DNA from 3 places in the Yokenella regensburgei genome. Region 3 is predicted to be linked to each of the others. Evidence: riboswitches for the same ligand, from Rfam matches in the RefSeq annotation. Region 3 holds a riboswitch; each other region holds the start of a gene.
What was found. Region 3 has a riboswitch for thiamine pyrophosphate ahead of thiC (phosphomethylpyrimidine synthase ThiC). Riboswitches for the same ligand answer to the same signal wherever they lie in the genome.
Positions count from the first base shown of each region.

Region 1: it holds a riboswitch for thiamine pyrophosphate, as region 3 does, so the genes downstream of both, thiB (thiamine ABC transporter substrate binding subunit) here and thiC (phosphomethylpyrimidine synthase ThiC) in region 3, are expected to answer to the same signal.
Region 2: it holds a riboswitch for thiamine pyrophosphate, as region 3 does, so the genes downstream of both, thiM (hydroxyethylthiazole kinase) here and thiC (phosphomethylpyrimidine synthase ThiC) in region 3, are expected to answer to the same signal.

Region 1 covers NZ_RBIZ01000005.1:503,780-514,225, forward strand. The annotation lists gene C7387_RS17445 (DedA family protein) at 1-649, shown strand, start outside; gene thiQ (thiamine ABC transporter ATP-binding protein ThiQ) at 646-1,347, opposite strand; gene thiP (thiamine/thiamine pyrophosphate ABC transporter permease ThiP) at 1,331-2,941, opposite strand; gene thiB (thiamine ABC transporter substrate binding subunit) at 2,917-3,900, opposite strand; TPP riboswitch at 3,933-4,029, opposite strand; gene sgrR (HTH-type transcriptional regulator SgrR) at 4,065-5,720, opposite strand; partial or broken gene C7387_RS17470 (sugar efflux transporter) at 5,943-7,120, shown strand; gene leuD (3-isopropylmalate dehydratase small subunit) at 7,217-7,822, opposite strand; gene leuC (3-isopropylmalate dehydratase large subunit) at 7,833-9,233, opposite strand; gene leuB (3-isopropylmalate dehydrogenase) at 9,236-10,327, opposite strand; gene leuA (2-isopropylmalate synthase) at 10,327-10,446, opposite strand, start outside.
Region 2 covers NZ_RBIZ01000003.1:442,221-452,666, forward strand. The annotation lists gene C7387_RS02155 (YadA C-terminal domain-containing protein) at 81-1,019, opposite strand; TPP riboswitch at 1,519-1,615, shown strand; gene thiM (hydroxyethylthiazole kinase) at 1,650-2,432, shown strand; gene thiD (bifunctional hydroxymethylpyrimidine kinase/phosphomethylpyrimidine kinase) at 2,429-3,229, shown strand; gene C7387_RS02170 (GntR family transcriptional regulator) at 3,308-4,054, shown strand; gene C7387_RS02175 (PfkB family carbohydrate kinase) at 4,028-4,993, opposite strand; gene C7387_RS02180 (ADP-ribosylglycohydrolase family protein) at 4,990-5,994, opposite strand; gene C7387_RS02185 (nucleoside permease) at 5,991-7,274, opposite strand; gene fbaB (class I fructose-bisphosphate aldolase) at 7,527-8,579, shown strand; gene C7387_RS02195 (fimbrial protein) at 9,022-9,576, shown strand; gene C7387_RS02200 (fimbrial biogenesis chaperone) at 9,589-10,302, shown strand; gene C7387_RS02205 (fimbria/pilus outer membrane usher protein) at 10,289-10,446, shown strand, end outside.
Region 3 covers NZ_RBIZ01000011.1:3,228-13,673, forward strand. The annotation lists gene purD (phosphoribosylamine--glycine ligase) at 1-67, shown strand, start outside; gene C7387_RS22705 (DUF1481 domain-containing protein) at 119-814, opposite strand; gene hupA (nucleoid-associated protein HU-alpha) at 827-1,099, opposite strand; gene C7387_RS22715 (YjaG family protein) at 1,286-1,876, opposite strand; gene nfi (deoxyribonuclease V) at 1,919-2,590, opposite strand; gene hemE (uroporphyrinogen decarboxylase) at 2,600-3,664, opposite strand; gene nudC (NAD(+) diphosphatase) at 3,704-4,477, opposite strand; gene C7387_RS22735 (Rsd/AlgQ family anti-sigma factor) at 4,572-5,066, shown strand; TPP riboswitch at 5,120-5,229, shown strand; gene thiC (phosphomethylpyrimidine synthase ThiC) at 5,315-7,213, shown strand; gene thiE (thiamine phosphate synthase) at 7,213-7,848, shown strand; gene C7387_RS22750 (HesA/MoeB/ThiF family protein) at 7,841-8,596, shown strand; gene thiS (sulfur carrier protein ThiS) at 8,580-8,780, shown strand; gene thiG (thiazole synthase) at 8,782-9,552, shown strand; gene thiH (2-iminoacetate synthase ThiH) at 9,549-10,446, shown strand, end outside.

The sequences.
Region 1 (10,446 bases), on a different contig from region 3:
GATGATGGCCGGGCTTGGTGCGCTCATTGGCGGTGGCGAGATAAGTTTCTGGCAGGCGTGGCTGGCGGGCATTATCGGCTGTCTGCTGGGCGACTGGATCTCCTTCTGGCTTGGCTGGCGCTTCAAAAAGCCGCTGCACCGCTGGTCGTTCATGAAGAAAAACAAATCGCTACTGGATAAGACCGAACACGCTTTGCATCAGCACAGCATGTTTACTATCCTGGTAGGACGCTTTGTCGGGCCGACCCGTCCGCTGGTGCCGATGGTGGCAGGAATGCTGGATCTGTCGGTTGCCAAATTTGCGCTGCCGAATATCATCGGCTGCCTGCTGTGGCCGCCGGTCTATTTCCTGCCGGGGATCCTCGCAGGGGCGGCAATCGATATTCCTGCCGACATGCAAAGCAGTGGGTTTAAATGGTTATTGCTGCTGGCTGCGCTGCTGTTATGGGTTGCCGCCTATCTGTGCTGGCGTCTGTGGCGCAGTGGCAAGGCGAGCCGCGACCGGCTGACGCGATATTTGCCGCGTAGTCGTCTGCTGTGGCTGGCACCGTTACTGCTTGGCGTTGCAGTGGTGGCGCTGGTGGCCGTGTTCCGCCACCCGCTGATGCCGGTATACCTCGATATTCTGGCGAAAGTGGTCAGCCGCTAACGGCGTGTAATCCCGAGCAGCGGTGAGGCACTGGCTTCGCCGCTGAGTAACTCCCCGGTTAACCCATCCCAGGCGATTCGGCCTTCCGCTACCACCAGCGCGCGCTCGGCGATACGGGCGGCATCTTCCACACTATGAGACACCATCAGCAATGTTAAGTGCTGGCGGCGACAGACATCGTTTACCAGCAGCAGCATCTCCTGACGCAGTGCCGGATCCAGCGCTGAAAATGGCTCATCCAGCAGCAATATCGGCTGTTCTCGCACCAGGCAGCGCGCCAGCGCCGCACGTTGACGTTGCCCACCGGAAAGCTCACCGGGCAAACGGCTGAGCATCGAGGAGATCCCCATCTGTTCGGCAATCACTTCCAGCTTATGCTGCTGCGCCTCGCTGAGGCGCAGGCCCGGATCCAGACCCAGCCCTATGTTCTGGCGAACCGTCAGATGGCTGAAGAGATTATTCTCCTGAAACAGCATGGAGACCGGGCGATGCGACGGCGGGGTATGGGTATGGGGCTGATTTTCTATCAGGATAGTGCCGCTTGCCGGGGTGAGAAAACCGGCGATTAGATTTAATAGTGTGCTTTTTCCCGCCCCGCTGGGGCCGAGTACGGCTATTTGCTCTCCCTGGCGTACAGAGAGGGTAAAGCGCATCGGCAGATGCTGATACAGCCAGGTGACATCATTGAGTTTTAGCATCGCGTCCCGGAAGTTTTTCAATCGCGGTGAAAAGAATAAAGCACAGCAGCAACAGCAGGAGTGCGGTGACAGCGCCATCGTTGCCGCGATATGAGCCAATCTGCTGGAACAGATAAAACGGTAGCGTACGGAAGTTGTCGTTGCCAAACAGCGCCACCACGCCAAAATCTCCAATCGACAACACGCAGGCAAACGCCAGCGCCTGCGCTATGGGGCGACGCAGCGCCCGCAGTTCCACAATGCGTAAGCGATTGAAGCCCTGCATCCCCAGCGACTGGCACAGGGTGCCGTAACGGGTACTGACATCGCGCATCGGCGTCTCCAGCACCTTCAGAGCATAAGGGATTGCCATCAATGCGTTGGTGAAGATGACGATACCATCCGCTGATTCCGGCAATCCCACGGTGTTGTTCAGTAGCAGGAAAAAGCCGGTAGCCAGCACGATGCCAGGCATCGCCAGAATCAGCATACCGCTGAGCTCCATCGCCTGGCCGGCCAGTGGACGACGGCGGGCGCGTAGCTCCCGGCTGCTCCACAGCAGCATCATGGTCAGGACAACGCTCAGTATGCCTGCCGCCAGCGCAATGCGCAGAGAGGTCCACAGTGCCTGCCATAGCACCGACTGCATCAGCACCTGTGGGAGCTGGCAGTTGAGGCCATCGACAATCACCGCCAGCAGCGGGGGGAGTAGCAGTAGCAGCGAAAGGCCAATGAGCAATGTGTCAGCAATTCGGCTCCAGACCCGGTCGTCGGGATCGCGCCAGCCGTTCATCCGGGTTGTGCCAGGCGCAATGGCTTTGCTCAGACGCTGGCTGGTCAACACCAGCCCCAGGCAGCAGACCATCTGGATAACCGCCAGCATCGCCGCCCGCGCCGGGTCATAATCAAAGTTCAGCGCCTGATAGATCGCAAGCTCAATGGTGGTGGCCTGCGGCCCGCCGCCGAGGGATAGCACGGTAGCGAAGCTTGCGAAGCAGAGCATAAAAATCAGTGCGGATACCGGCAGGATCTGACGGCGCAGCCACGGCCACTCCACCAGACGGAAGAAGTCGAGCCCACGCATGCCAAGCTGGGCGGCAAGCTGGCGCTGTTCGCCGGGGATTTGCTCCAGCGCCTGCAATAGCAGGCGCGTTGCCATCGGCATGTTAAAGAAGACGTGTGCCAGCAGAATGCCCTGCAGACCGTAGGGCGAGAACGTCCACTCCCAGCCCAGCGCCTGAAACAGGGTGGACAGCCAGCCCTGGCGACCATACACGCTAAGAATGCCAAATACCGCCACCAGCACCGGCAGAATTAAGGTCATGGCGCACAGGCGTAGCAGAGCGTTGCGGCCGGGGAAACGGCGTCTGTAGAGCGCGCGGGCGAGAAAAATAGCCGGTACCACGGAGAGCAGCGCGGAGAGAAACGCCTGCCAGAACGAGAAGCGCACCACGTGCCACAGGTAGCTGTCCTGCAGCAAATCACCCCACGATCCGGCGGGGGCGTTAAACCACAGGGCAAAAAAGGCCGCCAGTGCGACGGCGACCATCAACGTGGACGCCGTCAGACCGGGAATGAGCCAGCCAGGGATTACTGGCTGACGGCGCGTTGCCATGCCCGGGTCCAGTTCTGGCGCTCAGATGCCACCTGCTGCGGGGTGAACTCCAGCGTGGTTGACGGTTTGACCAATTTTTCAAATCCGGCAGGAAGTGCAGCGTCGGTCACCGGATACATCCAGTTGCCGGTTGGGATCGCCTGCTGGAAGCCCGGAGAAACCATAAATTTCAGGAATTTTTCTGCTAACTGCGGCTGCTTGCTGGCGGCAGTCCGGGCGGCAACTTCCACCTGCAGGTAGTGGCCTTCGCTGAAGTCGGCGGCGGCGTACTGATCTTTCTTCTCTTCAATAATGTGGTAGGCCGGAGAGGTGGTATAGCTCAGCACCAGGTCACTTTCCCCTTTGAGGAACAGGCCGTAGGCTTCGCTCCAGCCTTTGGTCACTGTGACGGTTTTTTTCGCCAGCTTCTGCCAGGCGTCAGGGGCTTTGTCACCATAGACTTTTTGCATCCACAGCAGCAGGCCGAGACCCGGCGTACTGGTGCGCGGATCCTCGTAAATCACGCGCCACTTCTGGTCGCTTTCCACCAGTTCTTTCAGGCTCTTCGGCGGGTTCTTCAGCTTGTTTTTGTCATACACGAAGGCGAAGTAGCCGTAGTCGTATGGCACAAAGGTGTCGTTTTTCCAGCCGCCCGGTACTTTTACGCTCTCAGTCGGAACGCCGCTTTTGGCGAACAAACCGGTCTGAGTTGCAGCCTCGAGCAGGTTGTTATCAAGGCCCAGCACCACGTCGGCTTTGCTGTTCTTGCCTTCCATCCGCAGACGGTTAAGCAGAGAAACGCCGTCTTCCAGCGCCACAAACTTAAGCTCGCAGTCGCAGTCGGCTTCAAAGGCTTTTTTCACCACCGGCCCCGGACCCCAGTCGGCGGAGAAAGAGTCGTAGGTGTAAACGGTAAGAACGGGTTTAGCGAACGCAGGAAGCGCGGCCAATGTCAGTAACGGCAGGAGTTTTTTTAACACTTTGCACCTCAAGTTAACCAGGTGGCAAAGGATTTTGAGTCAGCCTCAAATCCCTTCGCCGGCGTTATCCGGATCAGGTTCGACGGGTATTTTCTCAGCCGCGCAGGCGCAGCACCCCGTTGAGAACGGCCTAGTGTAATGATTTTGCCTCGGTTACGAAAGTATCAGGGCTCCGGTGGCGCGAACCAGGCTGACTTAAAGTCAAACCAGCCGAGCGTGTTCATACGCAAGCCGCGCATACTGCGCTGTCCCTGAATCATCAACCAGTGGTGGATCAGCGGCACAATAGCGCGCTGGTTGATGAGCTGCTGGCACCAGTTCGCCAGATTCATCTCTCCGGCATGCCAGCGGGCAGCCTCTTTTTCCCAGTCGACAGGAATGCAGTGTTGAATAAGCGGTACTTCATACAGCTGGGCAAAAATAGAGAAATCGAGCGGCAGGGTGAAGTTGGCGCTGTTCAGCCACATATCGCTCACCACTTCGCCACGGTGCCATTCGTCGTAGTCCAGCTCCTGAATCTCGAGCTGTACCCCGTGTTCGGCGAGCAACCGAGCCATGATTTGCGCGATGTTGTGATGTTCAACGTGTTCACGATAGTAGGTCAGCGTCAGGGATTCCAGTCCGGCAGGCTTCTCACCCTGGCCCGGGCGGGCATGGTGCCAGCGCGGTAGCAGACCGTAGGCCGGGAACCAGTATCCCTGATACTGTTGGTCGGCGTGATACAGCAGGCTCGCCGGAGAGAGCACCTGGCTTACCCACTGGCGTACATCCTGGCAGGCACCCTTGTGCGAGCGGGCATCGTACAGCATGTAGTAACAACCCTCTTCGAGACGGCTCTCTACCGCTTTTTCTCCGGTTGTCGGGCCTTCCAGCGTCAGCCCGCAGCTAACCTCTTCGCTGATTTCCGGAAGTACCCAGACGTTCACTTCGTCGATAAGCGCCCGGTAGCCAAAATACTCTTCAAAGGCGTGGATCTTGAGCTGGTTTTCATTATTCCGCGCAACGGCGTAGGGACCCGTGCCTACCGGCAAGCGGGAGAAATGCGGCATTGAGGCCCACTCCTGCGGCAGGATCATCGCAGGGACATGCCCGAGTAGCCACGGCAGCCACTGATCTGGCTGCGAAAGGTGCACGTCCAGCGTCCAGGCGGTAGGAGAAGCGACCTGCGTGATATGGCCATATAACGGCAGCGCGCTGGCCCGCTTCAAAGAAACGATCACATCCGCCATTTCCAGTTCACGGCCATTGTGGAAGTGAATACCAGGACGCAAGAAAAAGCGCCAGTGCAAAGGGGAAATTTGCTGCCAGTGGTGAGCAATATCGGCTTCCAGTTCCCCATTTTCCTCATTTATACGCGTCAGCGAGCTGAAGATTTGCCGGGCGATATGGGTTTCAGAGCGGCGAAGCGGCGTACCGGGAAGCAGGTTGCGCATCGGGCGATAGTACAGCACGCGCAGGATATGCCGCCCCTGGCGGAAGCTACGACCAAGGTGCGATACCAGCATTTGCCGCACGGTCGCCTTATCGCCAACCAGTTGCACCAGCTGATCGATGCGGTCCTGCTCCAGCAGGTCTTCGGCGCGCTGCTGCTGCAGGGCAAGGCCGGTGTAGAGGAAGGTCAGGCGTGAGCGTTTGCCGCGTCCGGCTTCGGCTTCCCACGTCAACCAACCGCGCGATTCCATGGTGTTGAGCAAGGTGCGCATATGGCGGCGCGAGCAGCTCAGTAACTCTGCCAGCTCATTCAGGGTCGTTTCTTGCGTTTTCCCCTCACAGCACTGCCATAAGCGGATGAACTGTTGTTGCAGGCGAGCAGACGACATAAAAGAGGAACTCCCGACAAAAACTCAGCAATTTATTAATCCCTATATTAGGCCAATAATGGCTCTCGATGAAGCGAGTCGATGATGCACCTGGAAGTTACATCCCGTTAATGTGCTCCTCGGCCAGCCCGAATCATGTGTGACTGAGTATTGGTGTAATCACCCGCCAGCAGAAAATTTCTGCTGGCTTTTTTCGTTTCCTGTTTGCGTTAAGGATGATTCATGCTCTGGTTGGTGACGATGGGACGGCGGCTCAACGGCGTCTACGCGGCTTTTATGCTGGTGGCTTTCATGATGGGCGTGGCCGGTGCGCTGCAGGCTCCGACGCTCAGTTTGTTTTTGAGCCGCGAAGTGGGGGCGGAACCTTTCTGGGTCGGGCTGTTTTATACCGTTAACGCCATTGCCGGGATCCTTGTCAGCCTGTGGCTGGCGAAACGGTCCGACAGCCGGGGCGATCGGCGTAAGCTCATCATGCTGTGCTGTCTGATGGCGGTGGGTAACGCGTTGTTGTTCGCGTTTAACCGCCATTACCTGACGCTTATCACCTGCGGCGTGCTGTTGGCATCGCTTGCCAATACTGCCATGCCTCAGCTGTTTGCCCTGGCGCGTGAATATGCCGACAGTTCGGCGCGAGAAGTGGTGATGTTCAGCTCGGTCATGCGTGCTCAGTTGTCGCTTGCCTGGGTGATTGGCCCACGCTGGCGTTCATGCTGGCGCTTAATTACGGCTTTACCACCATGTTCACTATCGCCGCCGGGATCTTCGTGGTGAGCTTGCTGCTGATAGCGCTGGCGTTGCCGACGGTGGCTCGGGTGGAGCAGCCCGCCGCCGTTGCCGTGACCGACGTTGCGGGGTGGGGAGATAAGAACGTCAGAATGCTGTTCATCGCCTCCACGCTGATGTGGACCTGCAACACCATGTATATCATCGATATGCCGCTGTGGATAAGCGCCGATCTTGGGCTGCCGGACAGTCTCGCGGGCGTCCTGATGGGAACCGCCGCGGGGCTTGAGATCCCGGCGATGATCCTCGCGGGCTACGTGGTGAAGCGCTTTGGGAAACGGCGGATGATGTTGACGGCGGTAGCCGCCGGTGTGCTGTTTTACGTCGGATTGATTATGTTCCATAGCCGTACTGCGCTGTTGTTATTGCAGTTCTTCAACGCGGTGTTTATCGGTATTGTGGCGGGGATCGGCATGCTGTGGTTCCAGGATCTGATGCCGGGGCGCGCCGGATCGGCGACTACGCTGTTCACTAACAGTATTTCTACCGGGGTTATCCTGGCGGGAGTGATACAGGGGGCGCTGGCGCAAAGTTACGGACACTTCAGCGTCTACTGGGTGATTGCAGCCATTTCTCTGGTGGCACTGGCGATGACCTGGCGGGTGAAGGACGTGTAGGGGATAAAAACGCCGGATGCGCTACGCTTATCCGGCCTACATCAACGGCGTCAATAGAGTAGGCCAGGTAAGGCGAAGCCGCATCCGGCATCAGCCTTAGTGCATAAATGCGGGCTGTTTGGTCTCATACGCGGCAATCGCGTCTTCATGCTGCAGCGTCAGCCCGATGCTGTCGAGGCCGTTCAACATGCAGTGACGGCGGAATGCGTCAATGCTGAAGCGGTATGTCTTATCACCGGCTGTCACTACTTCGGCTTCCAGATCCACCTCAAAGGTTATTCCCGGATTTGCCTGCACCAGCGCAAACAGTTCATCCACTTCCGCTTCGCTCAGCGTTACCGGCAGCAGTTGGTTGTTAAAGCTGTTGCCATAAAAGATGTCGGCGAAGCTCGGGGCAATAACGACCTTAAAGCCGTAGTCGGTCAGCGCCCAGGGGGCATGCTCACGTGAAGAGCCACAGCCAAAGTTTTCCCGCGCCAGCAGGATAGAGGCGCCTTTATACACCGGGAAGTTGAGCACGAACTCCGGATTCGGCTGCTCGCCCTTGTCATCGAGAAAACGCCAGTCGTTAAACAGGTGCGCGCCAAACCCGGTGCGGGTGACTTTCTGCAAAAACTGCTTGGGAATAATCGCGTCGGTATCGACGTTGGCGGCATCTAAAGGAACCACCAGGCCCGTGTGTTGGGTAAATTTCTCTGCCATGATGTGCTCCTTATTTAATACCGCGAATATCGGCAAAATGACCGGTGACCGCTGCGGCTGCCGCCATTGCAGGGCTGACCAGGTGGGTACGACCACCGCGGCCCTGACGGCCTTCAAAGTTACGGTTGCTGGTAGACGCGCAGCGTTCGCCAGGGTTCAGACGATCGTTGTTCATCGCGAGGCACATCGAGCAGCCCGGCAGACGCCATTCAAAACCGGCTTCGATGAAGATTTTGTCCAGACCTTCTGCTTCTGCCTGCGCTTTGACCGGGCCGGAACCCGGTACCACTAACGCTTGCACGCCTGGCGCGACTTTACGGCCTTTGGCGATTTCTGCGGCGGCGCGTAAATCTTCAATTCGCGAGTTGGTACAGGAGCCGATGAAGACTTTATCGATAGCGACTTCGGTCAGCGGAATGCCGGGTTTCAGGCCCATATAGGCCAGCGCTTTTTCAGCCGAAGCGCGCTCCACCGGGTCGCTGAACGACGCCGGATCGGGGATTGCGTCGGTGACGGAGATGACCTGACCCGGGTTGGTACCCCAGGTGACCTGCGGGGCAATTTCTTCCGCCTGCAGGGTGACAATGGTGTCAAAAGCTGCGCCTTCGTCGGTCTTCAGGGTTTTCCAGTAGGCGACGGCGTCGGCAAAATCCTGGCCTTTCGGGGCATGCAGACGGCCCTGCACGTAGTTAAACGTGGTTTCATCCGGAGCAACCAGACCCGCTTTAGCGCCCATTTCAATCGCCATGTTGCACAGGGTCATGCGGCCTTCCATGCTCAGGTCACGGATAGCCTGGCCACAAAACTCCACGACGTGGCCGGTGCCACCTGCGCTACCGGTTTTACCGATAATCGCCAGCACGATATCTTTCGCGGTGATGCCTGGTGCCGCTTTGCCTTTCACTTCAATCTTCATGGTTTTGGCACGACCCTGTTTCAGGGTCTGCGTGGCCAGCACGTGCTCAACCTCAGAAGTACCGATACCAAATGCCAGCGCGCCAAAGGCTCCGTGGGTGGCAGTGTGGGAGTCACCACAGACGATGGTCATACCTGGCAGAGTGATACCCTGTTCCGGGCCCATGACGTGGACGATACCCTGATAAGGGTGGTTCAGGTCATACAACTCGACGCCAAACTCATTACAGTTTTTAATCAGCTCCTGCATCTGGATGCGGGCCATCTCGCCGGAGGCATTGATATCTTTCGTTTGGGTAGAGACGTTATGATCCATTGTGGCAAAGGTTTTGCCAGGCTGACGAACCGGACGATGGTGGGCGCGCAGGCCATCAAACGCCTGCGGTGAGGTGACTTCATGCACCAGATGGCGGTCGATGTACAACAGCGGGGTTTCGTTCGGCGCTTCGTGTACCACATGCGCATCAAATAACTTTTCGTATAACGTCTTCGCCATGATTACACCCCTTCAGCGACATAGCGGGCAATAATATCGCCCATTTCATCGGTGCTGACCGCTGCGCCGTCGCGGGATAAATCCCCCGTACGCACGCCGTTCTCTAATGCTTTATTGATCGCGCGTTCAATAGCGTTTGCGGCTTCTCCGGCGTCCAGGCTGTAGCGCAACAGCAGCGCCAGAGACAAGATCTGGGCAATCGGGTTAGCGATGTTTTTCCCGGCGATGTCTGGCGCGGAGCCGCCTGCCGGTTCATACAGACCAAAACCCTGCTCGTTCAGACTGGCGGAAGGCAGCATCCCCATCGAACCGGTTATCATCGCGCACTCGTCAGAGAGGATGTCGCCAAACAGGTTTGAACACAGCAGAACGTCGAACTGCGACGGATCTTTAATCAACTGCATGGTGGCGTTGTCGATGTACATGTGCGCCAGCTCAACGTCCGGGTAGTCGCGGGCGATTTCGTTGACCACTTCGCGCCACAGTACGGAAGACTGCAGGACGTTCGCTTTATCGATTGAGGTGACTTTATGGCGACGCTTGCGCGCTGATTCAAAAGCAATACGCGCGATACGTTCGATCTCAAAACGGTGATACACCTCGGTATCGAACGCTTTTTCATGCTGACCGCTGCCTTCACGGCCCTTTGGCTGACCAAAGTAAATGCCGCCAGTTAACTCGCGAACGCACAGAATATCGAAACCGTTAGCGGCGATGTCGGCGCGCAGCGGGCAGAACGCTTCCAGACCCTGGTACAGTTTTGCCGGACGCAGGTTGCTGAATAATTTAAAGTGTTTACGCAGCGGCAGCAGTGCACCGCGCTCAGGCTGTTCAGCGGGTGGCAGATGTTCCCATTTCGGACCACCAACGGAGCCAAACAGTACTGCATCGGCGTTTTCGCAGCCTTCTACCGTCGCCTGCGGCAACGGTGTTCCGTGGTTATCAATCGCAATCCCGCCCACGTCATAGTGGCTGGTGGAGATACGAATCGCAAAACGCTGGCGCACAGCTTCCAGTACTTTCAGGGCCTGGCTCATGACTTCCGGGCCAATGCCGTCACCCGGCAATACGGCAATATGGTAATTCTTCGACATCACACGGTTTCCTTTTTATTTTCATTATTCTGCGCTTTACGTTGCAGCTCTTTTTCGACTTCGGCGGCGCGCCAGATATTGTTCAGCACGTGAACCATCGCTTTCGCGGAGGACTCAAC
Region 2 (10,446 bases), on a different contig from region 3:
AAGGAGTGCACTCCAGAAACCCAACAGGAAAACAGAAATATAAAGCACGGCGGAAAGAAAAATGTATTTAGTCATGGTTTTTAAAAACCAATGCCAACCCCTGCGCCCATTGCAAAATCATTATTGGTTGAATCGCTTATACCGGCTTTAACCGTCGCCACTCCGGCATGGAAGGATGCACCTACGCTCATCGCTTGTTCATCTTTAAACGAGCCAACACCCGCGGAGAACATAACGGTTTGACCCGCTTCAACCTGAGGCATAGAAGCTATAGCCACCGCGCTTGCTGCACCGCTACGGGCCTCTTTCTTATTACTGTCGACCTCGTCGTGCAGGGATTTAAACTGCGCGTTATTGCTGGCCTGCTGCTGGCTAAAGAAGGACTTCGCGTCTTTCAGATCCTGAGCCACGCTTGCCGCCTGACCTGAGGTGGTGGTAATGGCCTGGCTATTCTTCGCAACTTTAGCCTGTGTCACGGCGTCTAGCTGGGTAACGGTGGTGGTAACGCCGTCTTTACCGTTAATTCCGTCTTTGCCATCAGAACCGTTAGCACCGGTTATGCCCTGAGCACCATCCTTACCATTAATCCCGTCGATACCATTTATGCCATCCTTACCATTCGTTGGTTTTGGCGCATTCTCAAGATCGGTAATACGCTGATCGTGGTTCGTCAGCACTTGCCCCTGCAGGTTCGTTTCATTTTGCAGGTTAATAATATCAGTCCCATTTTTAGCTACGCCCAGCAAAGCTTCAGCTGATTTCTTTTCAGTGGTTGTAATACGATCATCTCGCAACAGGTTTTCTTGTTGCAAGTTAATAATCGAAGAGTGGTTATTTGCAGATGTCTGATAGAGATTATCATCACGATCGGCAGCCTGTTGATTAATTTCTGTTTGAGTCCAGCCTAAACTATCTACTACATCGTCTGTAGAAATGGTAGCAGCATAAGTATTGCCTATAAACCCGGCGAACAGGACTCCAGACGCAACAACACCTACAACAGTTTTAATACTATTCATTTACAAGCTCTCATCATTAACTAAAAGTGGATTCGCTATCCTGGTAGTGAAAGATTTAACTTATTGTTAATTCTAATTAATTTTATTATTGAGTCTGCGCAATTTTCGTTTAATTGCTTTTTTCGTAACTCGAAGCAACTATCCCGGAAGGTGAGGGTAAAAATATTGATCTAAGTCACATTAAGCATTATTAGCTAAAATTATTAGCGATGATAACGGAGGGTATTAATTATTTATTAAATCGCGTAAATAAAGTGTTATATGTGATTTTATTAACTAGTAAGTGGCCATAATTAAAGGTGTAATTATCTAATTAATGGTTTTATCTATAGGTTATTTAAATAAATGCATGAGATTCTTGTTTTTATCAATTAATCGGGATTTAACGTGGTTTTTTTATCATTTATGCTGATAAACCCAGGAAACTCCTTGCGTAGGTTCCCTGGACACGGCTACACTATTTACCGCAATGAATCAAATATAACTATTTGATTTTGCACTAAATGACTCGGGGTGCCCTTCCTTGTGAAGGCTGAGAAATACCCGTACCACCTGATCTGGATAATGCCAGCGTAGGGAAGTCAGTGGCCTGCCAGGTCATCGCTTCTTAACGGCCTGGCGGGAGTGCTTATGCAACCTGACCTGCTTTCCCCAGGGCAACTCGCCCACACTATCGACCACCTGAAATCCCGCTCTCCGCTGGTGCACTGCATGACCAATGACGTGGTGCAAACTTTTACCGCCAACGTGCTGCTGGCGCTGGGGGCTTCTCCGGCGATGGTTATTGACCCTTCTGAAGCTACCGAATTCGCGGCAGTTGCTGATGCGCTGTTGATTAACGTCGGTACGCTCACCGAAAAACGTGCGCGTGCCATGCGTGCCGCGGTAGATAGTGCGGTGGCCGCCGAAAAACCCTGGACGCTGGATCCGGTGGCGGTAGGCGGCTTAACGCTGCGCACCCGCTTCTGCCAGCAGTTGCTGACGCTCCACCCGACGGTTATTCGCGGGAATGCTTCTGAAATACTCGCTCTGGCGCAGGAAAGCCGTGGCGGTCGCGGTGTGGACTCCACCGAACAGGCGCAGGCGGCGCTACCGGCGGCGCAACGGCTGGCCGCAGAGACCGGTGCGATCGTCGTGGTTACGGGAGAGGTCGATTTCGTTACCGACGGTCAGCGCACGCTGGCGGTTGCCGGTGGATCGTTGCTCATGACCCGGGTCGTTGGTACCGGCTGTGCGCTGTCGGCGGTCGTGGCGGCTTGTACGGCGCTGCCGGGCAATCATCTGGAAAACGTTGCCGCTGCCTGCATGATAATGAAACGCGCCGGGGAGCGTGCAACCCGACAGGGGCAGGGGCCAGGCAGCTTTGTGCCGGCGTTCCTTGATGCGCTGTATACCCTGGAGGTGCGGGCATGAAGCGGATTAACGCACTTACCATTGCTGGCACCGACCCAAGCGGCGGAGCGGGGATTCAGGCGGATTTAAAAACCTTTTCAGCGCTGGGCGCTTACGGCTGCTCGGTGATTACCGCGCTGGTGGCACAAAACACGCGCGGCGTACAGTCGGTGTATCGTATCGAACCCGATTTTGTTGCCGCCCAGCTTGATTCCGTGTTCAGCGACGTGCGCATCGATACCACCAAAATCGGTATGCTGGCAGAGACGGATATTGTTGAAGCCGTCGCGGAGCGCCTGCAGCGTTATGCCATTCAGAATGTGGTGCTGGATACCGTGATGCTGGCGAAAAGTGGCGATCCGCTGCTGTCGCCGTCGGCGGTAGAGAGCCTGCGCCAGCATCTGTTGCCGCAGGTGTCTCTTATCACCCCGAACCTGCCGGAGGCCGCGGCGTTGCTGGATGCGCCTCATGCCCAAAACGAGCGGGAAATGCTGGAGCAGGGTCGGGCGCTGCGGGCGCTCGGCTGCGAGGCGGTGCTGATGAAGGGCGGCCACCTCGACGATGCCGAAAGCCCGGACTGGTTGTTTACCGCTCTGGGGGAATACCGCTTTACCGCCCCGCGCGTAGTGACCAAAAACACCCACGGCACCGGCTGCACGCTGTCGGCGGCGCTGGCGGCGCTGCGTCCGCGCCACTCCAGCTGGCAGGAAACGGTGCCGGAAGCCAAAGCCTGGCTGTCAAAAGCGCTGGCGCAGGCGGATTCACTCGAGGTTGGGCACGGTATTGGCCCGGTGCATCACTTTCACGCGTGGTGGTAAATCGCGCAGGCTATCCTGATGCAACCGGCAGGGTTATGCGTATATACTGGCTGTAGCCCACAGCCAGGAAAAGATCCGATGGAACAAGCGCATACCCGACTTATTGAGCAGTTGAATGAGCGAATCGCCGCAGGAGACAACATGCCGCTGTACCTCAAGTTTGCGGAAACGGTGAAAAACGCCGTGCGCAGCGGCTGGCTTGAGCATGGCAATATCCTGCCGGGCGAGCGCGACCTCAGTCAGCTTACCGGGGTATCGCGTATCACCGTGCGCAAGGCGATGCAGACGCTGGAAGAAGAGGGCGTGGTAACCCGGGCGCGGGGTTACGGTACGCAGATTAACAATATCTTTGAGTATTCGCTGAAAGAGGCGCGAGGGTTCTCCCAGCAGGTGGTACTGCGGGGCAAAAAGCCGGATACCCTGTGGGTCAACAAGCGTATCGTGGAGTGCCCGGAAGAGGTGGCAACGGCGCTGTCGCTCACGCCGCGCAGCGAGGTCTTTTTACTCAAACGTATTCGTTATGTGGATGAGGACGCGGTGTCGATAGAAGAGTCTTACGTGCCAGTGCCGCTGATTGCCGACGCCGACGCTATCGGCATTTCTCTGTACGACTATTTCCGCAGCCAGAATATCTTCCCCCAGCGCACCCGCTCGCGGGTCAGCGCCCGGATGCCGGACGCTGAGTTTCAGTCGCACATTCGGATGGATGACCGCATCCCGGTGCTGGTGATTAAACAGGTGGCGCTGGATCAGCTCCAGCGACCGATTGAATACAGCATCAGCTACTGCCGAAGCGACCTATACGTTTTTGTTTGCGAGGAGTAGTTCCTCGCGGGTGGGGGCACAGTCGCCACCGCGATGCCCGACCACCCAGGACGCCACGGCGTTGCCCAACGTTACCGCCTCAGCAAGCGACCAGCCCGCCGCCAGCCCGGCAAGCATGCCGCCGGCATGGCTGTCGCCCGCACCAATGGTATCGACGACCGTGGTCGGGAAGGGGGCCGCAAGCCCCGACTCGTTCTCGCTGAAATACCAGGCACCGTCTTTGTCCTGACGCACAATCACCGGTGCGCCAAAGCGCGCCAGCCATTGCTCGCCAAATCCCGGCATCGAATCAGGAAGCGCCCAGCGTTCGGCAATCAGCTCCGCCTCCTGGCGATTGAGCGACACCACCGGACGGCAGGCCATGATCCGCTGCATCAGCGGCTCAGGAATATCGGCAATGCGTGGGCCGAAGTCGATAAGCGCGGTTGCCCCGGTGGCGTTCTCCAGCCAGTTGACCAGCAGTTCCCCGCAGGGAGCCGCGAGCTGGTAGCCGGAGAGCGAGACCAGCGCATGGTCCTCCACCGGCAGTCGCGCCAGCCACTCCTCGCTCCAGGCATTCTCCACGCCGCTGAACGACATAAAGGTACGCTCACCGTCGGGCTCGACCAGCGCCAGGCACCAGCCGTTGTCGCCAGAGGCGTTGTCGATAAGGCTGGTGACGCCCTCCCGTGCAAGGTTATTACGCACAATCTCCGCCCATACGCCCTGGCCGAGCGGCAGCGCGTTATGAGCGCTTATGCCAAGACGCTTCAGCGCCACGGCGATGTTCAGCGCGCAGCCGCCGATGTTCACGCTCTGCTGCTTAAGCTCGATATCGCAGCCGCGCCACGGCAGAGCGTAGGCGTCGGCGATCACGTCGATAACGGCAGCGCCTATTACCGTCACCGGGCGCTGCTGTTGCAGGTTCAGCAGTCGTTGATACAGCTGCGCGTTTGTCATCGTGCCTCCCGCTGTTGACGATAGCCCAGGAGTTCACGGCCGTAGCGGGTGAAATCAAGCTGATTCACCGTATCCAGCTCCGCTTTCAGGGTTGGATCGATAGCGTCGATACCGTGCAGCGCGCCGCAGATGGCGGTAGCCATCGCACCGATAGTGTCGGTATCACCGCCCAGGTTGGCGCACAGCATCGCGCAACGGTTTGGGTCGGTCTGCGCCAGTTCAACCATCGCAATCGCGCAGGGCACGGACTCAATGGTGCTGGTACCGGCCCCCACCAGTTGGTAAAGCTGCTCGCTGGCGGACTCAACGCCGTTGGCCTCGCGCACGGTTTTTAGCGCCAGCTCAAGGCGCGCCGCCAGCGACGCGCTGAAGGTGGTAGTGCGTTTCTCCTGCGCGTGGCGGGCGATGGCTGGCAGCGAATCCACAATGTTTGACCAGCTGTTGCCGTCAATAGCTCGCGAAATGGCCCATGCCACCACCACCGCACCGGCAACCGCCAGATCCGACTTATGCGTTGGGCTGGAGGCGAGGGCAATATCATCGATAAACGCATCGAGGTGTACGGCAGGCAGCATACAGCCCAGCGGTGATACGCGCATGGCCGCGCCGTTGGTGACGCCGTTATTCTCAAGCGAGCTTACCGGTTTGCCATCGCGAATGGCGCTGAGCGCAATCTTCGACGTCGGCCCGAGGACGTTCTTGTTAAATGCGTCGAATTCGCTTGCCCAGCGCAGAATATGGCGACCAATCACCTCCGGATCGATAACGCCATGACATTCGATCAGCGCATCAGCAAGGCACAGCGCCATTGACGTATCGTCGGTAAACTCGGCCTGGTTAAAATAGCAGGCGGCGTTGTTTTCAGCGGGACCCGGCAGAAAGCGGTCTATCCAGCCAAAGTGAGCTTTCACCCGGCTGCGCGGCCACAGTTCTGATGGCATGCCCATCGCATCACCTAACGCCTGACCGTACAGCGCCCCGAGAATACGCGTATATTTCATTTCACTTCCCCTTGTGTTAACCCAATATCGCCTTCGGTATCGCTCACCTTGATGGCGGTGATCTCTTTGTCCGACTCACGGAAGAACAGCATAAACAGGACGGCAATCACTGCGATCATCACCGCGCCAAAGGTCCACATTCCCGCCCAGTTGAAGGTCAGCCCGTTGACCGGCGTTTTGTATGCGAACATTTTCTCCATCATCACCCCGCCGAGGCGGTAGCCGAGCAGGCTGCCGAAGCCCTGACAGCAGAGGGTTATCAACCCCTGCGCGGCGTTACGCATGGAGACCGGTGCTTTTTTATCCACGTAGATATACGCGGTAACGTAGTAGAAATCGTAGCTTACGCCGTGCAGCAGAATACCGAGGAACAGCAGGGCGTAGGTAAAGTACTGTTCAGCACCGCCGAAGACGAAGAAGCCGTAGCGGATGGCCGCAGTGATAAGACCAAGTAATAATACCTTTTTAATACCAAAGCGCTTAGTGAAGAACGGCAATGCCAGCATGAAGAAGATTTCGGAGAACTGCCCGAGGGTCATCCAGCCGGTGGCGTTTTTCATCCCCACTTCCGTCAGGTAGCCGTTGGCGAAGATGTAGTAAAAGGCCAGCGGCATCGCGAACAGAAACGAGCAGAAGAAAAAGACGAGAAAGTTTTTGTCGCGCAGCAGAATCAGCGCATCGAGCCCCAGCATTACCTTCAGGCTGAGCTTACCGGTGCTTCTCGGCGGTGTGTCAGGCAGGAAGAAGGCGAACACGCCGAGCAGCGCAGAGCTACCCGCGGTAATCAGCAGCGGTATGCTGGTGGGAGAGATATCGGCATAGCCCAGCATCTCTGGCAAAAATCCGCATACCAGCCCCGAGCCGATCCAGCCGATAGTGCCCATCACGCGGATGCGAGGGAAATCTCGCTCCACGTCATCAACGTTTGAGAACGCGATGCTGTTGGTGAGCGCAATGGTCGGCATATAGGTCAGCGAGTAGGCCAGCAGGAGCGGGAAGAAGCCAGCAAACGTTGTTTGTTGGGCGGCGAAATACATCAGCACCGCTCCGGCAAACATCAGTACGCCGAGCACTTTCTGCGCCGGGAAGAAGCGGTCCGTCAGTGAACCAACGAGGATCGGCGAGACGATCGCGGCAATGGCGGTACAGGCATAAGACCAGCCGATCTCACCGGCGCTGAAGCCGTTTTTACTCAACCACAGCCACAGCGGCACAAACCAGGCGCCCCAGATAAACCACTCAACAAACATCATGAACGACAGCTTTACTGTAGTTTTCATCGATAAATCCTTCATGACAGGTAAGGTACGCCTTTACGATACCAATGAATAATACCTTTTAAATACCTTTGTGGTGGTTATTTGATCGCCGTAACACTTTATCGTACGTGAATCGTGCCAGCAGATTGCCCCGAAAAGCGCACGTTTAGGCTGGAAAAACCTGGCTGAGAGTACCAGGCTTATCTCTGCTCGCCAGTCAGCGGGCCAGGACAATCCACTTCCGACACCCGTCGGAACTTACGGGAGTTAGCTATGACTGATATTGCGCAATTGCTGGGCAAAGACGCCGACAGCCTGTTACAGCATCGTTGTATGACCATCCCGGCCGACCAGCTCTACCTTCCCGGCCATGACTTCGTAGACCGCGTGATGATGGACAATAACCGTCCGCCAGCCGTACTGCGAAATATGCAGACTCTGTATAACACCGGGCGTCTGGCAGGAACGGGTTACTTGTCGATTTTACCCGTAGACCAGGGCGTGGAGCATTCCGCCGGGGCATCGTTTGCCGCCAACCCGCTCTATTTTGATCCTAAGAATATTGTAGAGCTGGCGATTGAAGCTGGCTGCAACTGTGTGGCTTCTACCTATGGTGTGCTGGCGTCGGTATCCCGCCGTTACGCGCACCGCATTCCTTTCCTGGTGAAGCTTAACCATAACGAAACCCTGAGCTACCCGACCCAGTACGACCAGACCCTGTATGCCAGCGTCGAGCAGGCATTTAACATGGGCGCGGTCGCCGTGGGTGCCACCATTTACTTTGGTTCTGAGGAGTCCCGTCGCCAGATTGAAGAGATCTCCGCGGCGTTTGAACGTGCGCACGAGCTTGGTCTGGTGACCGTGCTGTGGGCCTACCTGCGTAACCCGGCGTTCAAAAAAGATGGCGTTGACTACCATGCTTCTGCCGACCTGACCGGTCAGGCAAACCACCTGGCGGCCACCATTGGTGCAGATATCGTGAAGCAGAAAATGGCCGAGAACAACGGCGGCTATAAAGCGGTGAATTTTGGCTACACTGATGACCGTGTTTACAGCAAGCTGACCACCGATAACCCAATCGATCTGGTGCGTTACCAACTGGCAAACTGCTATATGGGCCGTGCTGGATTAATTAATTCTGGTGGTGCGGCTGGCGGTGAAACAGACCTCAACGATGCGGTACGTACGGCGGTAATTAATAAACGTGCCGGCGGCATGGGGCTTATTCTGGGGCGTAAAGCCTTCAAGAAAACCATGGCCGATGGCGTGAAATTAATTAATGCCGTGCAGGATGTCTACCTTGATACTAAAGTGACTATTGCCTGAACCAGGTTCTCCCTCTCCAGCCGGAGAGGGAGAACCCCTTCCGTTGTGCAAAATCTCATTTTTACCCGATAATTAATATTAAATAAGTTTTTTCTTCGTAGGTTAATACTCTATCTTAACATTAGTAATCCAACATTTATCGTGATTATTAACACGCTGAGTGCCATAAAATCCATGTAATAACAGATGGTTGCCGAATTTTTTGTTAAGTCTTATTTCTTATTTAAGAACTCACCTCAGGCGATTTGAGAAAACAAACGTTTTCATTCGTAAGAATTTTCTTAAACTACCTTCAATCATAGGGCTATTCCTGTGATTCATTAAACTTTGTCTGAACCCATCAAGCGCGTTTAACAGATTAATAATCCGCAATCTGCGGGTGGGGTGTATTTAAAAAACGCATCAGGATGGGCAGGCTTTTTATTCTATAAAGGATGTAAGAATGAACGTAAATAATATCATAAAGACCCGTGTTTTTGCTTTTGCAACACTGCCGTTATTATTTAGCAGCGTAGCAATTGCGGATTCTGCAAATACCATCACCTTCAAAGGCGAAGTCACAGAGCAAACCTGTGAAGTTTCCGTTAACGGGGTAAATGCGCGCCCGGTCGTGCTGCTGCCAACCGTATCGAAAAGTGAACTGTCTCAGCCAGGTTCGTTTGCGGGTCTTACCACCTTCACCCTCGGCGTTACCGGCTGTACCGCTTCCGCCAGCGCCCTGGATATTAAAACCATCTTTGTTGCTAACAATATGACCGCGCTGGGCAACCTGGCGAACACCGGTACCGCTACAGACGTTGAGCTGCAGCTGATGACCGACGGCACCGGCACTACGCCAATCGATCTGCGTAACGCCACGGGTATTGCGGGTATCAGCGTACCGGCAGGCAGCACCTCTGGCGAGCATGACTACGGCGTGCGTTACTTCAGCGCGGCGGGCGGTGCTGGTGCTGGTACGGTCGTGGGTTCCGTGCAGTACGCCGTTTCTTACCTGTAAGCGAGTCGAACGATGAAAGGGATAGCCAGTGCCCTGGCAGGGATGCTGCTGTGCTTTAGCTCACAGGCAAGCGTAGTGATGACCGGTAGTCGGGTGATTTATCCGGTAGGGGCGGCAGAAGTGAACGTGCAGCTCACCAACCGCGATGATTTCCCGGCCGTGGTCCAGGTCTGGCTGGACGCGGGCGATGAGCATTCAACACCGCAAACCGCCCGCGCCCCTTTTATCACCACGCCACCGGTCTTCCGGCTGGCGGCGAAGGCGGGCCAGACCGTTCGCCTGCGCTACACCGGCGGTCAAATGCCTGCCGATCGGGAATCGCTGTGGTGGCTGAACTTTATTCAGATCCCGCCTGTCCAGGCTCAGGAGCGGGAAACTAACCAGCTGTTGGTGATGCTGCGCAGCCGGGTGAAGGTGCTGTACCGCCCGGCGGGGCTGAGCGGCTCGCCGCTGAAAATGGCGCAAACCAGCCGCGTGTGGCTGGCGAATGGCAAACTGAATTTACGTAACGACAGTGGTTATTACCTGGCGATGTCGGTGTTGACGGTGAAGGGGGGTGGGCGACAGCAGGTGGTTCGCTCACAGACGATTGCCCCGTGGTCCAGCGTGTCGTGGGCCGCGACAATCCCTTCCGCGGACGCTATCCAGATGAGCTGGATCAACGATCAGGGTGCGGAGATGACCGCGCGCGTAACAGCAGGAGCTCCGGACCATGCGGCGCGTTAAGCGCTTCGGCTGGTGCCTGCTGCCGCTTGCCGGACACGCGTGGTCAGAAGAGTACACCTTCGACGAGACGCTGTTGCTGGGGAGCGGCTACGAGCGAGGGCTGGCGCAGTTCAATCAGGCCGATGCGATCCCGCCGGGCCGATA
Region 3 (10,446 bases):
CTGGGAAGATTGCTTCAGCCGCAAAGACATCGGCTATCGGGCGATTGCCCGCGAGCAGGGCGAGTAAGCGATACCCATTCCCTCTCCCGGCAGGGAGAGGGGATCAGCACGATCCACGCTAAAAATTCTTTTCCGTTGGCTGCCAGGTACAGAAGTCTTCGTTGGCCACCAGCAACAGCTGTGACCCCTCTTTCGCTTCCAGCCATGCCACGCTGACCTCCATTGAGGAGCGGCTCTGGCGTTTTTCGATATGATCAATCGCCAGCGTATCCAGATCGGGTTTCACGGTTTGCCCTTCACAGGTGGTTACCGTGCCGTTGGCATGCCAGCGCCCCTGGCGTAACACGACGCGCCCCTGACGTAGCGCATCGCTGGTTTGACGAATTTGGTCGGCGCGGTAGCGGTACAGCGCAATCTGGTCGCTGGAAAGCTGCTGCTTTTGACCATCCACTTCACGCTGCATAAAGCTTAGCTCGCCCTGATCGTCAAAGCGCACGCGGATATGTTCGGGAGGTTTACTCATGATGTTGAGCTCGATGAGCGTCAACAGGTCACCCTGCCAGCGGTATTCGCTGGTTGTGGTGCTACCGCTTCGCCATGGGCTGAATGCGGCGAGGAGATGCGTTTCTCCGTTAGTGTCTTTACGCCAGATACGCACAGCGCCCTGGTCGTCGACGTAGCCACTGGCCGTGAACGGCGGGAGTGTGGAGTTATGGCTACAGGCGGACAGCAACAGAACAGCCGCCAGCGCAAGAGAACGGCGCCAGACGGACAAAAGGGGCGATAACACCGCCCCTCCGTTAAAACTGTTCACTGCCACGCGGTCTTACTTAACTGCGTCTTTCAGTGCTTTACCAGAAACAAACGCCGGGACGTTAGCTGCGGCGATTTTGATTTCTTTACCGGTCTGCGGGTTGCGGCCAGTGCGCTCAGCGCGGTGGTTCACTTTGAAGGTACCGAAACCAACCAGTTGTACAGCATCACCTTCTTTCAGAGACTCAGTAATAGCAGCCAGGGTGGATTCCAGAGCAGATTTTGCCTGTGCTTTAGACAGATCAGCCTTGTCCGCAATTACATCAATCAGTTGAGTCTTGTTCATAAGTTATCCTTACAATGTGTTTATCGCTTGCTAAGCATCGAGTGCGACGGAAATGCCAGAAAAGCACTCTCCTGCATACACGCACCGATAGCCACTTTTTTTCGCCCTCCAAATGTAGACCAGACGGGGGGCAGATGTGAAGCCTTCAGGCACGACAAATCAGGCGGTAAATCACGTTTTGTTGTCTCATTGCTGAAAAATTATACCGATATTGCTCTCACCCGCCTCACGGAGGTCGGCGCGCAGCCCTTTGATAAGCTCAATATCACGCTCCTCACAGTCGGCCAGAAGGCGGAAAATTTCCCATTGAATATCCCATTCCTGCTCAACTGCCGGGTTTTCTTTGAGCTCTTCGTCGGTCATTTCACGACCGGCCTGGGTCATTTCCAGCATCGCCACGGTGGTGATTGAAGTCTTACTAACCTCAATGGCATGTTCCAGCGTTTCACCGCTCAGCCGTGAGTGAACAAGTTCACTCAACGCCACGCAGGCATCGATGGCCGGGTAGACACCGTACATATCGTAGTCATCGGCGGAAGGAATGGCCTCTTCCAGCTTTTCCAGTTGGCTGTCGAAGTTCACCTTTGCATCTTTCACCGTCAGCGTTTCCCAGATCAGATCAAGAATGCGACGGTACAGCTGCGCTTCGCCGAACTCGGTCTCCTTGCAGAACATCGCATAGTTCGGGAACATGCGTTCACACAGGCAGGCCATAAACGTGGTGTGCTGCCAGCTTTCCAGCCGCTCCAGACGCAGATGAATCGGGTTTTGTAACATGATGAGATCTCGGAATCGATAATTAGCCGCAGTGTACCTGAATCAGGGGCGAATTGCTTGCAGGCGGCGAAACGCCGGACGACCGGACGCCACGGCGTCTGCCCAGCGGGTGGGTTCGGGTAAACGGTAGCCCTTCATACAGCGCTGAACCCATGCCAATGCGCTGTCCTGGCTGACGCGATGCCCGGTTGAGATAAACAGCGGGTTGCAGCGCGCTTTGCTGCGCCACACCCAGGCCAGCTGTTCACCTTTGTCGATGAGTGGCGCCAGTGCCCCCGGTTCGGGCGAAAGCGGCTCAAACTTACCGCACAGGCGTTTCTTGGCAACGCCGATGGTCGGCACGTCAACCAGCAGGCCAAAATGGCTGGCAACGCCGAGGCGCCGCGGGTGCGAAATCCCATGTCCGTCAACGAACAACAGATCGGGCTTTTGCGACAACAGCTGCCAGACGGCCATCAGCGCCGGGGCTTCACGGAAGGAGAGAAAGCCCGGAATATAAGGCATGGTGGTGGCGATGCGCGCCACCTGGTACTCCACCAGCTCAAGAGAAGGGTACTTCAGGAGCACCATCGCCGCCCGCGTCACTTCCCCACCCTCTTCAAACCCAACGTCTGCCCCGCCAATTATCTTCGGCGGATTGCAGGCCAGGTTATCCTCGCGGATAACGCTTGCCGCGAGGTCGAGTTGCTGAGCGCGAAGCGACGCGAGATCCATACCTGAGCCTTAGCGGTGGTACGGCGCAGAGAGACGATGCACCGCTTCTACAAACGCACCCGCGTGCTCTGGCGGAACGTCCTGATGAATGCCGTGCCCCAGGTTGAAGACATGACCTTCCCCCTGGCCAAAGCCCGCGAGGATCGACGCAACTTCCTCTTCGATTCGGGCAGGAGTCGCATACAGCATGGAAGGATCCATGTTGCCCTGCAGCGCAACTTTATGCCCAACGCGACGGCGCGCATCGGCGATATCGGTACTCCAGTCGAGACCTAAGGCATCGCAGCCGGTTTCAGCCATCGCTTCCAGCCACTGGCCGCCGCCTTTGGTAAACAGCGTTACCGGTACCCGACGCCCTTCGTTTTCTCGCAGCAGGCCATCGACAATTTTATGCATGTAGTACAACGAGAACTGCTGATAGTCACGCCCGGTCAGCACGCCGCCCCAGGTATCGAAAATCATTACTGACTGCGCACCCGCTTTGATCTGTGCATTCAGATACAGAGTGACGCTTTTCGCAAGCTTATCCAGCAGCGCGTGCAGCGTGGCCGGTTCGGCATACATCATCTTTTTAATCACGGTGAAGGCTTTGCTGCTGCCCCCTTCCACCATGTAGGTCGCCAGCGTCCACGGGCTGCCGGAAAAACCAATCAGCGGAACTTCGCCTTTCAGCTCACGGCGAATGGTGCGCACCGCGTTCATGACGTAACCCAGCTCCTGCTCCGGATCGGGGATCGGCAGGCGGTCTACATCCGCTTTATTCTTTAACGGTGAAGTGAAGCGCGGGCCTTCTCCGGCTTCGAAGTAGAGCCCCAGCCCCATTGCATCAGGAATGGTCAAAATATCGGAAAAGAGGATCGCCGCATCCAGCGGGTAACGACGCAGCGGTTGCAGCGTGACTTCACACGCCAGCTCCGCATTTTTGCACAGCGACATGAAGTCGCCCGCTTGTGCACGGGTGGCTTTGTACTCCGGCAAATAGCGCCCAGCCTGTCTCATCATCCATACCGGAGTGACATCTACTGGCTGGCGCAGCAGCGCGCGCAGGTAACGATCGTTTTTCAGTTCGGTCATTTTCACATTCCTTTAGCTACAGAGCGCCAGTCTATCATGTCATTCGTACTCTGCCCGACACATTGCCACGGTATCTTCAATCAGCCGTCGCGCCACCGTACCCGGCGGAGGTAGAAGCGGTAAATTGTCATAGCGATACCAGTTCGCCTCCAGCAGCTCTTTCTTATCAATCACTATCTCGCCGCTGTCATAATCGGCCATAAAAGCGGTCATCAGCGATTGCGGGAACGGCCAGGGTTGCGAGGTCACGTAACGCAGGTTTTTCACCTTGATACCGCTCTCCTCCATTACCTCACGCGCGACCGTCTGTTCCAGGGTTTCCCCCACTTCAACAAAGCCTGCCAGCACGGTATGTACACCGTTACGATGCCGGGTGTGCTGGGCCAGGAGAAGGGTATCGTCACGGCGAATGGCGACAATCATGCAGGGTGCAATCTGCGGATAATAGCGTTCACGACAGTGGCTGCAGAGCATCGCCCATTCGGTTTTGCTCGGGTGCATGGTATGCCCGCAGTAGCCACAATACTTATGAGAACGATAGAACTCCGCCAGTTGTACGCCACGGCCAGCAAGCTGAAACAGCCCCACATCCTGGTCAATCACCTGGCGTACCGAGGCCATATCATGCTGGCGTTTTTGCTGCACCAGCCAGACCGGCTCGCCCTGCCATTCACCTATCTGAAGTGCGGTCTGTCCCACAAGATCGTAATTTCCTGCCTTACCGTATGGTAATTCACCCTGCGGTAGCCATAATTTCTGTTCATGGCTGACTATCCACCAACCGCTGTCTAATTTTTCAATTATACGATCCATATCTATTGCACTACCTTCGCTTCACTGGCACCTTGACAACATAATTTTTACATTTCAGGTGAGCCGTTTTAAATCTTAAATTGCGGAGTCAAACATGCTAAACCAGTTAGAAAGCCTGACCGAACGCGTTGGCGGAACAAGTAAATTCATCGATCAGTGGCTACATGTGCGTAAGCATCTGCTCGTGACTTACTACAATCTGGTTGGCATCAAGCCTGGCAAAGAATCCTATATGCGTCTGAATGAAAAAGCGCTGGATGATTTCTGTCAGGGCCTGGTGGACTATCTTTCCGCCGGACATTTTAATATTTATGAACGCATTATCAGCGAAATGGAAGGGAATAACCCACATTTAACGGCGACAAAACTGTGCTCTCGGCTGGAAGCCAACACCCAGCAGATCATGGATTACTACGACTCTAATCTTGAAAATGCCATCGATCACGACAACTACCGCGAGTTTCAGCAGGCGTTGTCCGGGATAGGTGAGGCGCTGGAAGCTCGTTTCGCGCTGGAAGATAAGCTCATCGTGCTGGCGTTTGACAACAACCTCAATCTCAACGGCACAAGCGCGGTACGTCCCGCTTGAGTTCTTAATCATTAACGCGTAGTTTACATCCGTTCCCCTCTGCGGAGGGGATTGCTATCTTGTCGGAGTGCCCAGTGTGCGAACACGGGCTGAGACCGTTAATTCGGGATCCGCGGAACCTGATCAGGTTAAAACCTGCGAAGGGAACAAGAGTAATCCAGCTTTACGCTGCTACCCTCAGGGGTGCGCACACCCATTACTCCCTCCGTCGTCTGACAAGCCATGTCCTTTACTATCTGGAATGAGCTATGTCTGCAACTACTAAACCGTCACGCCGCGAACAGCGCGCCCAGGCCCAACACTTTATCGATACCCTGGAAGGCACCGCGTTCCCCAACTCATTACGTATCTATATTGAAGGTTCGCAGCCGGATATCCGCGTCCCCATGCGTGAAATCCAGCTGAGCCCCACCCTCACCGGTGGCAGCAAAGATAACCCGCAGTTTGAAGAGAACGAAGCCGTTCCGGTTTATGACACCTCCGGCCCTTATGGCGACCCGGCTATTGCAATTAACGTCCAGCAGGGCCTTGAGAAGCTGCGCCTGCCGTGGATTGAAGCCCGTCACGACAGCGAAGTACTCAGCGACCGTAGCTCTGCCTGGGCCAAAGAGCGCCTGGCAGACGATGGCCTTGATGAACTGCGCTTCACCGGCCTCCTCACGCCAAAACGCGCCAAAGCGGGTAAATGCGTGACTCAACTGCACTATGCCCGCCAGGGGATTGTGACCCCGGAGATGGAATTCATCGCCATTCGCGAAAACATGGGCCGCGAGCGTATCCGCAGCGAAGTGCTCCGCCACCAGCATCCGGGAGAGGGCTTTGGTGCCCGTCTGCCGGAAAACATCACACCGGAATTCGTTCGCGATGAAGTTGCCGCCGGCCGCGCCATCATTCCAGCAAATATTAACCACCCTGAATCAGAACCGATGATCATCGGGCGCAACTTCCTCGTGAAGGTCAACGCCAACATCGGTAACTCGGCGGTGACCTCTTCTATCGAAGAAGAAGTGGAGAAATTAGTGTGGTCGACCCGCTGGGGCGCAGACACAGTGATGGATCTCTCCACCGGCCGCTATATTCATGAAACCCGTGAGTGGATCCTGCGTAACAGCCCGGTGCCAATCGGTACGGTTCCGATCTACCAGGCGCTGGAGAAGGTGAACGGGATCGCCGAAGATCTTACCTGGGAAGCGTTCCGCGATACCCTGCTGGAGCAGGCGGAACAGGGCGTGGACTACTTCACCATTCACGCAGGCGTCCTGCTGCGCTACGTTCCGATGACCGCCAAACGCCTGACAGGTATTGTTTCGCGCGGTGGATCTATCATGGCGAAGTGGTGCCTTTCCCATCATAAAGAGAACTTCCTCTACGAGCGCTTCCGCGAGATTTGCGAAATCTGCGCCGCCTATGATGTTTCTTTGTCGCTGGGCGACGGTCTGCGTCCGGGCTCCATTCAGGATGCCAACGACGAAGCCCAGTTTGCTGAACTACACACCCTTGGCGAACTGACCAAAATCGCCTGGGAATATGACGTACAGGTAATGATTGAAGGTCCAGGACATGTGCCAATGCAGATGATCCGCCGCAACATGACCGAAGAGCTGGAGCATTGCCACGAAGCCCCGTTCTATACACTGGGGCCATTGACTACCGACATCGCACCGGGTTATGACCACTTCACCTCCGGCATTGGTGCTGCAATGATCGGCTGGTTCGGCTGTGCAATGCTCTGCTATGTCACGCCAAAAGAGCACCTCGGCCTGCCAAATAAAGAAGATGTTAAACAGGGGCTGATTACCTACAAAATCGCCGCCCACGCCGCTGACCTGGCGAAAGGACACCCTGGGGCGCAGATCCGCGATAACGCCATGTCGAAAGCACGCTTTGAATTCCGCTGGGAAGATCAGTTCAACCTGGCGCTCGACCCGTTCACCGCCCGCGCCTACCACGATGAAACCCTGCCGCAGGAATCCGGTAAAGTCGCCCACTTCTGCTCAATGTGCGGACCGAAATTCTGCTCGATGAAAATCACCCAGGAAGTGCGCGACTACGCGGCAAAACAGGCTATTGAAGTAGGGATGGCGGATATGTCGAACAACTTCCGCGCCAAAGGGGGGGAAATCTACCTCAAACAGGAGGAGGTGTGATGTATCAACCTGATTTTCCATCCGTTCCCTTCCGACTGGGACTTTACCCGGTGGTTGATAGCGTTGAGTGGATCGAACGTCTGTTGCAGGCAGGGGTACGCACACTTCAGCTACGCATCAAGGATAAGCGCGACGCAGAGGTAGAAGCGGACGTGGCCGCCGCCATTGCGCTGGGGCGTCGTTACGACGCCCGCCTGTTCATCAACGACTACTGGCGCCTGGCAATTAAGCACAATGCGTATGGCGTACATCTCGGTCAGGAAGATCTTGAGACGACCGACCTGAACGCCATTCGTGCTGCCGGGCTGCGGCTCGGTGTATCAACCCACGACGACATGGAGATTGACGTCGCCCTGGCAGCGCGTCCTTCTTATATCGCACTCGGTCACGTCTTCCCGACACAGACCAAGCAGATGCCTTCGTCTCCTCAGGGGCTCGAGCAGCTGGCAGCGCATATTGCTCGTCTGAAGGACTACCCTACAGTGGCAATAGGTGGGATAAGCCTTGAACGCGCCGCACCGGTTCTGGCTACCGGCGTCGGCAGTATTGCTGTGGTCAGTGCCATTACCCAGGCCGCGGACTGGCAGGCTGCCACGGCAAAGCTGCTTGAGTTAGCAGGAGTGGGCGATGAATGACCAGGACTTTATGCGCTACAGCCGCCAGATCCTGCTGGAGGATATTGCGGTTGAAGGTCAGCAAAAACTGCTGAACAGCCGGGTGCTGATTGTGGGTCTTGGCGGGCTTGGCTCACCGGCTGCACTGTACCTCGCCGGTGCCGGAGTCGGCACGCTGGTGCTCGCTGACAACGACGATGTACATATCAGCAACCTGCAACGGCAGATCCTTTTCAGCACCGAAGATGTCGCGCAGCCTAAAGCCCAGGCGGCGCGCCAGCGGCTGCACCAGCTTAACCCGCACAACGCGCTGATTGCCCTGACGGAACGGCTTCAGGGCAAAGCGCTGCACGAACAGGTGGCACTTGCCGACGTGGTGCTCGACTGTACTGACAACATGGCCACGCGTCAGGCCATCAACGCCGCCTGCGTGGCGCTCGACACCCCCTTAATCACCGCCAGCGCCGTCGGTTTTGGTGGGCAGATGATGGTGCTCACACCGCCGTGGACGCAGGGCTGTTACCGCTGTCTGTGGCCTGATGAACACGAGCCGGAGCGCAACTGCCGTACCGCCGGTATAGTCGGCCCGGTGGTGGGAATGATGGGCACACTGCAGGCACTTGAGGCTATCAAACTGCTCTGCGGAATGGACACCGTTCGCAACGAGCTACGGCTGTTTGATGCCCGCAACAGCGGCTGGCGAACCCTGGCGCTGCGCCGCTCGCAGGCGTGCCCGGTATGTGGAGGCTTGCATGCAGATTCGGTTTAACGACGAGCCTATCCAGTGTGCCGAAACGACAACCGTCGCCGGACTGCTTGAACAGTTGGCGCAGCATAAACCCGGCATTGCGCTGGCGCTCAACCAACAGATCCTTCCCCGTGATCAGTGGGCAGCCCATCATCTGCAGGACGGCGACACTATCCTGCTTTTTCAGGTTATTGCCGGAGGCTAAGATGTTACAGATTGCCGATAAAGTCTTTGATTCACACCTTTTCACTGGAACAGGCAAATTCGCATCGCCACAGCTGATGGTTGAGGCGATTCGCGCCTCGGGCAGTCAACTGGTGACCCTTGCCATGAAACGTGTCGATCTGCGTGAGCACAACGACGCGATCCTGGCGCCTCTGCTCGCCGCGGGCGTCACGCTGCTACCTAACACCTCGGGAGCCAAAACCGCCGAAGAGGCGATTTTCGCCGCCCAGCTGGCACGGGAAGCGCTGGGTACCCGCTGGCTGAAGCTTGAGATCCACCCCGATGCGCGCTGGCTGTTGCCAGACCCCATCGAGACGCTGAAAGCCGCAGAAGCGTTGGTAAAACAGGGGTTTATTGTGTTGCCCTACTGCGGTGCGGACCCGGTGCTGTGTAAACGTCTTGAAGAGGTCGGCTGTGCGGCAGTGATGCCGCTGGGGGCGCCGATTGGTTCAAATCAGGGTCTGGAAACCCGCGCGATGCTGGAGATAATCATCGCTCAGTCCGGTGTTCCGGTGGTGGTTGATGCCGGAATTGGCGTTCCCAGCCATGCAGCGCAGGCCCTGGAGATGGGTGCCGATGCGGTGCTGGTGAACACCGCGATTGCCGTTGCGGACGATCCCGTCGCCATGGCTCGTGCATTTCGTCTCGCCGTTGAGGCGGGCATTCTGGCGCGTCAGTCCGGGCCAGGTGCGCGTAGCCTGCACGCACAGGCCACCAGCCCGCTGACCGGATTCCTGGAGACGCTGTCATGACCTCGTTTAGCGATCGCTGGCGGCAGCTCAACTGGGACGATATCCGCCTGCGAATCAACAGTAAAACGCCCGCCGACGTTGAGCGGGCGCTGAATGCGCGTCTGCCCACGCGGGAGGATATGATGGCGCTACTCTCCCCCGCCGCCGACGCGTTTCTCGAGCCGATGGCGCAGCGCGCACAGCGCCTCACGCGCCAGCGCTTCGGCAATACCGTCAGCTTTTATGTTCCACTGTATCTTTCCAACCTGTGCGCCAACGATTGTACCTACTGCGGTTTTTCGATGAGCAACCGCATCAAGCGCAAAACGCTCGATGCCGACGAGATCGAGCGCGAATGCAACGCGATCCGTGAAATGGGCTTCGAGCACCTGCTGCTGGTCACAGGAGAGCATCAGGCTAAGGTGGGAATGGACTATTTTCGCCAGCATCTGCCAGCCATTCGTCAGCGTTTTTCCTCGCTGCAAATGGAAGTTCAGCCCATGCCACAGGCCGAATATGCCGAACTAAAAACGCTGGGGCTCGACGGCGTTATGGTTTACCAGGAGACCTACCATGAGGCGATGTATGCAAAGCATCATCTTAAAGGGAACAAGCAGGATTTTTTCTGGCGACTGGAAACCCCGGACCGTCTGGGCCGCGCCGGTATCGACAAAATTGGCCTCGGCGCTCTGATTGGCCTTTCTGACAGCTGGCGCGTAGATTGCTATATGGTGGCGGAACACCTGCTTTGGTTGCAGCAACACTACTGGCAGAGCCGCTACTCTATTTCCTTCCCGCGACTGCGACCCTGCACCGGGGGTATTGAACCTGCCTCCATCATGGATGAACGCCAGCTCGTGCAAACCATCTGCGCATTTCGCCTGCTGTCACCGGAGGTTGAGCTTTCGCTCTCCA